Regions from separate parts of the Pseudomonas sp. GW821-FHT07B01 genome, predicted to be linked through region 1. Evidence: predicted binding sites of a transcription regulator. Region 1 holds the regulator's gene; each other region holds the start of a gene.

Evidence for each region. The regulator sigma-54, encoded in region 1, starts transcription at its own class of promoters, with help from an activator protein. The targets are predictions, from matches to a motif close to ANTGGCATNNANNTTGCTNT.
Region 2: a site for sigma-54 is predicted at 1,591-1,610, ahead of flgB (flagellar basal body rod protein FlgB). Genes of this name have one in related genera too.
Region 3: a site for sigma-54 is predicted at 1,517-1,536, ahead of glnK (P-II family nitrogen regulator). Genes of this name have one in related genera too.

What each region holds. Positions count from the first base shown of each region.
Region 1 covers NZ_JBWKRA010000010.1:110,742-114,016, forward strand. Annotated here, with positions in the region: gene rapZ (RNase adapter RapZ) at 1-36, opposite strand, end outside; gene ptsN (PTS IIA-like nitrogen regulatory protein PtsN) at 39-503, opposite strand; gene hpf (ribosome hibernation-promoting factor, HPF/YfiA family) at 514-819, opposite strand; gene AC07S6_RS13475 (RNA polymerase factor sigma-54) at 895-2,388, opposite strand; gene lptB (LPS export ABC transporter ATP-binding protein) at 2,573-3,275, opposite strand, start outside.
Region 2 covers NZ_JBWKRA010000001.1:529,042-532,316, forward strand. Annotated here, with positions in the region: gene flgD (flagellar hook assembly protein FlgD) at 1-677, opposite strand, end outside; gene flgC (flagellar basal body rod protein FlgC) at 694-1,137, opposite strand; gene flgB (flagellar basal body rod protein FlgB) at 1,141-1,548, opposite strand; gene cheR (protein-glutamate O-methyltransferase CheR) at 1,864-2,691, opposite strand; gene AC07S6_RS02475 (chemotaxis protein CheV) at 2,734-3,275, opposite strand, start outside.
Region 3 covers NZ_JBWKRA010000004.1:234,824-238,098, reverse strand. Annotated here, with positions in the region: gene AC07S6_RS06930 (YifB family Mg chelatase-like AAA ATPase) at 1-843, opposite strand, end outside; gene AC07S6_RS06925 (accessory factor UbiK family protein) at 1,059-1,322, opposite strand; gene glnK (P-II family nitrogen regulator) at 1,747-2,085, shown strand; gene AC07S6_RS06915 (ammonium transporter) at 2,120-3,275, shown strand, end outside.

The sequences.
Region 1 (3,275 bases):
CGACCCGGAGCGACCGCTGACGATGATCAAACGCATGATTACTGCCCGTTTTGTTCATCCAGGACAACTTGGTACAACGCTTCATTGCTGGAGGCGCTGCGCAGTTTGTCGCGTACATCCTTGCGGTCCAGCATGCTGGCGATCTGCCGTAGCAGTTCCAGGTGCGCATCGGTGGCGGCTTCCGGGACCAGCAGCACAAACAGCAGGTCGACCGGGGCGCCGTCGATGGCGTCGAAATCAATCGGAGCGTCCAGGTGCATCAGCGCGCTCACAGGTTTATCACAACCTTTGAGGCGGCAGTGAGGGATCGCGATGCCGTTGCCAAAACCGGTGGAGCCGAGTTTTTCACGGGCAATCAGAGCTTCGAAGACATCTTGCATCTCCAGATCCGGAATTTCCCGGGCGATCAGGTTGGCAATTTGTTCGAGGGCGCGCTTTTTACTGCCGCCCGGCACGTTCACGAGGGAACGGCCGGGGGTCAGGATGTTTTCAAGTCGGATCATGGGGGGAGAGTTAACGACCTGTACCTTGCATCAGGTGCAGATTCTTTTCCTTATGCTTTATGAGTTGGCGGTCGAGCTTGTCGTAGAGCGAGTCAATTGCCGCATACATGTCTTCATGTTCTGCATTGGCAACGAGCTTGGCATTCGGTACGTGCAGGGTGGCCTCGATTTTCTGCTTGAGCTTATCGACCTCCATGATGACCTGCACGTTGGTGATCTTGTCAAAATGCCCCGCAAGCTTGTTCAGTTTGCTCTCGGTGTATTCACGCAGGGGCTTGGTGACTTCCAGCTGGTGTCCACTGATGTTGACTTGCATACAGCTTCTCCTTCGTTGCCAGTGCATAAAGCGGTGGGCAGGAATACCCACCACTGGAACGCTGTGGCCCGCCCGTCACATCAAACGCTTACGCTCGCTGGAAGGCGCGATCCCTAGGGACTCGCGGTACTTGGCGACGGTTCGACGGGCGACCTGAATGCCTTGTGCCTCCAGTAAACCAGCGATCTTGCTGTCACTCAACGGCTTTTTCTGATTTTCAGCGGCAACCAGTTTTTTGATGATCGCGCGGATCGCCGTGGACGAGCATTCACCGCCTTCAGAGGTGCTGACGTGGCTGGAGAAAAAGTATTTCAGCTCATAAATACCCCGTGGGGTATGCATGAATTTCTGCGTGGTAACTCGGGAAATCGTCGATTCATGCATGCCGACGGCTTCGGCGATGTCGTGCAGCACCAGAGGCTTCATGGCCTCGTCGCCGTACTCCAGGAAACCGCGCTGGTGTTCGACGATCTGGGTTGCGACTTTCATCAGGGTTTCGTTGCGGCTTTGCAGGCTCTTGATGAACCACCGCGCTTCCTGCAACTGGTTGCGCATGAAGGTGTTATCGGCGCTGGTGTCGGCGCGGCGCACAAAACCTGCGTATTGCGGGTTGACCCGCAGGCGCGGTACCGACTCCTGATTCAGCTCCACCAGCCAACGTTCGTTGTCCTTGCGCACAATGACGTCGGGCACCACATATTCGGCTTCGCTGGATTCGATCTGCGAGCCTGGGCGCGGGTTGAGGCTTTGCACCAGCTCGATGACCTGGCGCAAGTCATCTTCCTTGAGCTTCATACGGCGCATCAGTTGGCTGTAGTCGCGACTGCCCAACAGGTCGATGTAGTCGCTGACCAGGCGTTGCGCTTCGGTGAGCCATGGGGTCTTGGCCGGCAATTGGCGCAGTTGCAGCAACAGGCACTCGCTGAGTGTGCGGGCACCAATGCCGGCGGGCTCGAACTGCTGGATGCGGTGCAGGACGGCTTCGATTTCGTCCAGTTCGATATCCAGTTCCGGGTCGAAGGCCTCGAGGATCTCGTCGAGGGTTTCGTCCAGGTAACCCTGGTTATTGATGCAATCGATCAGGGTGACCGCGATCAGGCGATCGGTATCGGACATCGGCGCCAGGTTCAGTTGCCACAGCAAGTGGCTCTGCAGGCTCTCGCCCGCCGACGTGCGGGTGGTGAAGTCCCACTCGTCATCATCGCTGCTTGGCAGGCTGCTGGCGCTGGTCTGGTAGACGTCTTCCCAGGCGGTGTCCACGGGAAGCTCGTTGGGAATGCGTTCGTTCCAGTCGCCTTCCTCCAGGTTGTCCACCGTCGGGGCGGTTTCCTGATAGGAGGGTTCCTGCACGTCGGGATTGGGTTTTTGCTCGATGTTGTCGGCCAGCGGGTCTGCATTATCGAAGTCGTCGCCTTCTTCCTGGCGTTCGAGCATCGGATTGGACTCCAGGGCCTCCTGGATTTCCTGTTGCAGGTCCAGGGTCGACAATTGGAGCAGGCGGATGGCCTGTTGCAGCTGCGGTGTCATCGTCAGCTGCTGGCCCATTCTCAGGACTAGCGATGGTTTCATGGCAGGGGCTTAACACCTTATTCGCCGGCGCAATGCGCCATCCACGACAGGGCGCGTGAGCGCCAAACATAAGCAAATTATATGCCTGATCTCGGGGCCTTTGCCTAGAGCGCGGTAACAATAAAAAAACCGAGGTTTCCATTGACTCCCGCACGCTCCAGGTAAGAGCGCGATACCCCTGTGTTTACAGGCGGAACTCGTGACCCAGGTACACTTCCTTCACCAGCTCGTTGGCCAGGATGGTTTCGGCATCGCCTTCGGCAATCAGCTGACCATCGTTGACGATATACGCGGTTTCGCAGATATCGAGGGTTTCGCGCACGTTGTGATCGGTGATCAGCACGCCAATGCCCTTGGCCTTGAGGTGATGGATGATCTGCTTGATGTCGCCCACTGAAATCGGGTCGACACCGGCAAAGGGTTCATCCAGCAGGATGAATTTCGGCGCGGTCGCCAGGGCGCGGGCGATTTCCACGCGACGACGTTCACCACCGGACAAGCTCATGCCGAGGTTGTCGCGAATATGGTTGATGTGGAATTCCTGCAGCAGGCTTTCCAGCTCCTGGCGGCGACCATCGCGATCGAGTTCCTTGCGGGTCTCGAGGATCGCCATGATGTTGTCGGCTACCGACAGTTTACGGAAGATCGACGCCTCCTGCGGAAGATAGCCGATACCTGCCCGTGCACGACCGTGCATGGGTTGGTGGCTGACGTCCAGGTCGTCGATCAATACGCGACCCTGGTCCGCCTGGACCAGCCCGACGATCATATAGAAGCAGGTGGTTTTGCCGGCACCGTTAGGGCCGAGCAGGCCGACGATCTGGCCGCTGTCGATCGACAGGCTGACGTCGCGTACCACCTGGCGGCTTTTATAGGCCTTGGCCAGA
Region 2 (3,275 bases), on a different contig from region 1:
ATGCCGCCTGCAAGGTTGAGCAGCATTTCGCCGCCGGTCTTGCTCAGGGTCACGCTGGTGACCGTGGCTGGTAGCGAGGTGGTCAGGGCCACCGCGTCACCTTTGTCGTTCTTGGTGGAGGCATTGAAGGTGTAGGTGCCGGCTGGGGCGACCTCACCCTTATCGTTCTTGCCGTCCCAGATAAAGCTCTGGCTGCCGGCACTCTGCGCGCCCATATCCACGGTGCGTACGACGTTGCCGTCCTTGTCGGTGATCTTGACGGACACGTTGCCCACCGCCGATGGCACCGCCACTGAACCGTTCATGCTCTTGCTGGTATCAACCATGGCTTTGTCGGTCTGGATAATGATCGACCGCCCCACCAGCGACGAAGCCTGCAGCGCTTGAGAAGAGCTGAAGTTGCTGGAGATGTTGTTCACCGAGTCGTTCAGGGTGTTGATGCCTTCCAGGCTGCTGAACTGGGCAAGCTGGGCCACGAACGCGCCGTTGTCCTGGGGCGACAGCGGGTTCTGATTTTTCAGCTGGGTCACCAGCAACTGCAGGAATGCGTCCTTGCCTAGCGCCTGGTTACCCGTCGCCGCTTTGGAAACATTCGATACATTGTTCGAAGCGTCCTTGACCTTGGAGTTGAACAGGTCCTGGACAGCCGTGTTGTTTGACGTATCAACGATGGCCATTATTTGGCGCCCCTTATCACTGACCCAGGGTCAGGACCTTCTGCATCATGGTTTTGGCGGTGTTCATCATTTCCGCGTTGGTCTGGAACGAGCGGCTGGCGGAAATCATGTCAGCCATTTCCTCGACCACGTTGACGTTGGGGTAATAGACGTAACCCTTTTCGTTCGCGGCAGGATGGTTGGGCTCGTAACGGGCCTCCAGGTTGCTCTGGTCTTCGACCACGCCCAACACCTGCACGCCGGAGCCGGCGGCGTCCTGGTTCTGGAACAACGAATCGCTGCCGTTTGCCTGACCACCCTGGAACATGGTGGCAAACACCGGATGGCGGGCGCGATAGGTCTGGTCAATGCTCGAGGAGACGGTCTCGGCGTTGGCGATGTTACTGGCGACGGTGTTCAAACGCGTGGTCTGCGCGCTCATGCCACTGCCGGCAATATTGAAAACACTGGACAGGGACATGGCTTACTCTCCGCGCAGGGCTGACATCAGCCCTTTGAATTTGCTGTTGAGCAGGGTGAAGCTGGCCTGGAAGTTCACCGAGTTTTCGGCGTAGTTCGATTGCTCCAGCTGGGCGTCAACGGTGTTCTGGTCGATCGACGGCTGCATCGGCGTGCGATACAGCAGCGACTCGTCACCATTGCCCAGGCCTTGCGCTTCGATATGACGGCTATTGGTCATGTTCAAGGCGAAGGTACCGTTCTTGGTCTTGTCCTGTTGTGCGGCGAGCACGGCGGAGAAGTCCAGGTCCCGAGCCTTGTAGTTCGGGGTGTCGGCGTTGGCGATGTTGTTGGCCAGGACTTCGGCACGCTGGGCGCGGAAGCCCAGGGCTTGTTCGTGGATACCGAGCGCTTTATCGAAGCTGATGCTCATGGCGGAAACCTTTAGGCTGACCTGCTGTTCGTTAGCAGGGTTATAGCAAGGTGTATGCCAAACTTGCGAAAGCCCCGTATATAAAGGGTTTCGAGGGAAGTTGCCGGCGACTATGCCAGAAAAGCGGCAAGCGATTTCCGCGTAGTGCCAGTAAAGCGGCAATGGGCAGTTGCCGCTTTACGCCAGCTTGCCGAGAAAACAAATGTGGGAGCTGGCTTGCCTGCGATGGCGGAGTGCCTGCCGACCTATTCGTCGACTGACAAAACGCTATCGCGGGCAAGCCCGGCTCCCACAGTTTTATTGCATACACCCAGGCTACTTGGCCTGGTAGATGATCCCCGGGCTGCATTGCACCATCTGGAAGTGATCCGGCAGCCCATTGAGCGCCTCGGAAGCACCGAGGAACAGATAACCTCCGCGCTTGAGGGTGCCGTGGATGCGCAACAGAATGTCTTTCTTCACTTCAGCCGAGAAATAGATCAGCACGTTGCGGCAGAACACCATGTCGAACTTGCCTAGGCTGGCGTAGCTGTCGAGCAGGTTGAACGAGCGAAATTCGACGCGGTTCTTGATCGGCGCCTTGATCGCCCAACGCCCTGCCCCTTTGGGGTCGAAGTAGCGTTGCAGGCGTTCCTGGGACAAACCTCGGCCCAGGGCCAGGCTGTCGTACTCACCGGTCTTGCAGTTGGTGAGCATGGTGCCGGACAGGTCCGTGGCCACAATTTGCGCACCGGCTTTCAACTGGCCCATGTTGGTCCGCTCGAACTCATCGATGGACATCGAGATCGAGTACGGCTCCTGCCCCGAAGAACAGGCCGCCGACCAGATACGCAGGCGCTGGCCCGGGCTGGCCTTGATGGCTTCAGGCAACACTTTGTTCTTGAGCACTTCAAAGGGATAGGTATCGCGAAACCATAAGGTTTCGTTGGTGGTCATGGCATCGACCACCATTTCCTTGAGCCCACTGCGCGGCTGCCCCTGGATCCGCTGGACCAACTCACCCAGGGACTTGATGCCCTGCTGTTCCATCAGCTTGTTGAGACGGCTGGATACCAGGTACTGCTTGTTTTCACCGAGCAATATGCCACAGGCTTTTTCCAGGAAGACCCGGAACTGTTCGAAATCCAAATTACCCGTAGACAATGATGCCGCCTCTTAAATCGTGTGACCGCCGGGGGAAATCCCCTAGCCGTGATCTGCTGCCTTGATCCGGTCGACTACCCGGGATGCGAGGTCATCAGGACGGAACTTGGCCAGAAAGTCATCCGCACCGACCTTCTTGACCATTGCCTGATTGAATACCCCCGACAACGAAGTATGCAGGATGATATGCAACTTTTGCATGCGTGGATCGTTACGTATTTCGGCCGTGAGCGTGTAGCCATCCATTTCCGGCATCTCGATGTCAGAGATCATCATCAAGAATTCTTCTTCAGGCCTCTTGCCGTCATCTGCCAGCTTGCGCAGGTAATCCAAGGCCTGGCGACCATCATTGAGGGCTACCACCTCAACCCCGACCGTTTGCAGGCAACGCGTGACCTGCTTGCGCGCCACAGAAGAGTCGTCCACGGTCAACACCCGTAGCGAAACCGCCTTGTGTGCCGTTTCGGCATCCACCACCCCGACGGAGATGGTTTCCGAGGTGGGGGCCACTTCGGCGAGGATCTTCTCCACGTCGATGATTTCCACCAACTGGTTATCGACCCGCGTCACCGCCGTCAGGTAGT
Region 3 (3,275 bases), on a different contig from region 1:
GCCACCCACCAGCGCCGGCCCGGATGCCGAGTGGTGCGGCTGGCGAAACGGGCGGTTTGGCCAATGGCTCAGCGGTGCCAGGCTGACCACGGACTGGATTGCGGCCACTTCCAGCGCTTCCTGCTCGCTCAACGGCGGCAGCAAGCCCGGTAGCCGGCTGGCCAATAAAGTCTTGCCGGTGCCCGGTGGCCCGCTGAACAATAGGTTATGCGCGCCTGCCGCCGCGATCAGCAATGCTCGCTTGGCCGCGAGTTGGCCCTGCACTTCACTCAGGTCTGGGTAAGGCTTGTTCAAGTACAGCAAACCGTCGGACCTGTAGGGCTCAATCGGCACATGCCCATTCAGGTGCGCCACCACTTGCAGCAAGTGATCCACCGCAATCACCTTCAACCCCGACGCCAGGCACGCCTCCTCGGCATTGGCGCGCGGCACTATCACGGTGCGCCCGGCCTTGCGCGCTGCCAGCGCGGCAGGCAGTACCCCTTTCACCGCGCGCACCTCGCCGGACAACGCCAATTCCCCAAGGCATTCCACGTCATCGAGCATCAGCGCCGGCACTTGCACACTGGCTGCCAGGATGCCCAGGGCAATCGCGAGATCAAAACGCCCGCCGTCCTTGGGCAGGTCGGCGGGCGCGAGATTGAGCGTGATGCGGCGGGCCGGATATTGCAGCGCCGAGTTGAGGATGGCACTGCGCACGCGGTCCTTGCTTTCCTTTACTGCGGTTTCGGGCAAACCCACTAAGGTGAGAGACGGCAGGCCATTGGCCATATGCACTTCGACAGTGACGGCTGGGGCTTCCACACCGACCTGGGCGCGGCTGTGGACGATGGCGAGGGACATGCTCGTTCCTTGAATGGGAGGGCCGCTTCCTGCGGTTTTTTCCAAGGGTAGACGAGGTGGGATGGAGCGGGGCGGGGAGGTTTTACAGAACGTATCCGGGCGGCGACGCAAAACAAATGTGGGAGCTGGCTTGCCTGCGATCGCGGTGTGTCAGCAAAGAATCATCCGCTGATAAACCGCGATCGCAGGCAAGCCAGCTCCCACAACAATTGCGTTCACTCAGCAGAAGGTGGCGTCAACCGTGCTTCAAGTTCAGCCACCTTCGCCTCCAGGCTCTCCAGCCGTGCACGTGTGCGGGCCAGCACCACCATCTGGCTGTCAAACTCTTCCCGGCTGACCAGGTCGAGCTTGCTGAAACCACTCTGTAGCAAAGCCTTGAACTGGCTTTCGATTTCATTGCGGGGCAGCGGCGTGTCGCCGCTGAACAGGCGAGAGGCGTGGCCGCTCAGGGCGTCTAGGAAGTCTTTGGGCGCGAGCATTGGACATATTCCGGAAAACAGTTGGCCGGCAGTGTATCACGCAGCGTCTATAGTCATTTTCAGGCCCCGTTGCGCACGGTTTTCGCGCATTGGGGCGGGCGGCCTCGCACTGTTTTGATGCGCATTGCGGCCGCGCAGGCGCCCCGTAGGTGGGCACAAGCGGGTAAAGGATTGATTTCGGTGGTTTTTACGGAGCTGGCAAGGTTTCTGCTTAGACGATCATGACCCATGCACTGATGCAGTCGCTGTGACGAATGCAGTGCGCCGACGGATCCGGGGGTACAGGGCTCGTCACCAGTGGTTCGCTGGCGTCGCGACGGCAAATGCCGAGGCGACGATGCGTTACAAAGCCAGGCACTGCGCTTAGACTTGAGACGGGTTTGTTTTCCTGGGGCAAGTCCACCAAATTCGGGAGAGAGTTTTCATGAAGCTAGTCACTGCCATCATCAAGCCGTTCAAGTTGGACGATGTTCGCGAGTCACTGTCCGAGATCGGCGTGCAGGGCATTACCGTTACTGAGGTCAAGGGCTTCGGTCGGCAGAAGGGTCATACCGAGCTGTATCGCGGCGCAGAATACGTGGTCGATTTCCTGCCGAAGGTGAAGATCGATGTCGCCATTGACGACAAGGATCTTGACCGGGTTATCGAGGCGATAACCAAGGCGGCCAACACCGGCAAGATCGGTGACGGCAAGATCTTCGTGGTCAATCTGGAACAGGCTATTCGCATCCGTACCGGCGAAACCGATACCGACGCAATCTAAGCCGCCAAACCCCAACGCCCCAGGAGAAAACAATATGACTCTGCGTAAATTCGCAGGGCTCGGAGCCCTGCTGTCCATCGTAATGCCAAGCCTGGCCATGGCGGCAGATGAAGTGGCTGCTCCAGTCCTCAATTCCGGCGACACCGCCTGGATGCTTACCGCCACCGCGCTGGTGCTGTTCATGACCATCCCTGGCCTGGCGCTGTTCTACGGCGGCATGGTCCGCTCCAAGAATATTCTGTCGGTGATGATGCAGTGTTTCGCCATCACTGGCCTGATCAGCATCCTGTGGGTCGTCTACGGCTACAGCATCGCGTTCGATACCACCGGTATGGAACAAGGTGTGGTCAACTTCAATTCCTTCTTCGGCGGCATGGGCAAGGCGTTCCTGGCGGGGGTCACCCCGGCCAGCATCACCGGGCCGGCGGCGCTGTTTCCGGAAGCCGTGTTCATCACCTTCCAGATGACCTTTGCCATCATTACCCCGGCGCTGATCGTCGGTGCTTTCGCTGAGCGTATGAAGTTCTCCGCAATGCTGATCTTCATGGCTATCTGGTTCACCCTGGTCTACGCGCCGATTGCGCACATGGTCTGGAGCGGCAACGGCGGCCTGATGTGGGACTGGGGCGTGCTGGACTTCGCTGGCGGCACCGTTGTGCACATCAACGCGGGTGTGGCTGGCCTGGTGGCGTGCATCGTGCTCGGCAAGCGCAAAGGCTTCCCGACCACCCCGATGGCACCGCATAACCTGGGCTATACCCTGGTGGGCGCGGCCATGCTGTGGATCGGCTGGTTTGGCTTCAACGCCGGTTCCGCCGCGGCGGCCAACGGTACAGCGGGCATGGCGATGCTGGTGACTCAGATCGCCACCGCAGCTGCGGCCCTGGGCTGGATGTTTGCCGAGTGGATCACCCACGGCAAGCCCAGCGCACTGGGTATCGCCTCGGGCGTGGTCGCCGGCCTCGTCGCCGTGACGCCTGCGGCGGGCACCGTGGGCCCGATGGGCGCCCTGGTGATTGGCCTGGTCGCCGGTGTGGTGTGCTTCTTCTGTGCTACCAGCCTCAAGCGCAAGCTGGGTTATGACGACTCCCTGGACGCTTTCGGCGTGCACGGTATCGGCGGCATCGTCGGTGCGATCCTTACCGGTGTGTTCGCTGCCCCGGCGCTGGGCGGCTTCGGCACCGTGACCG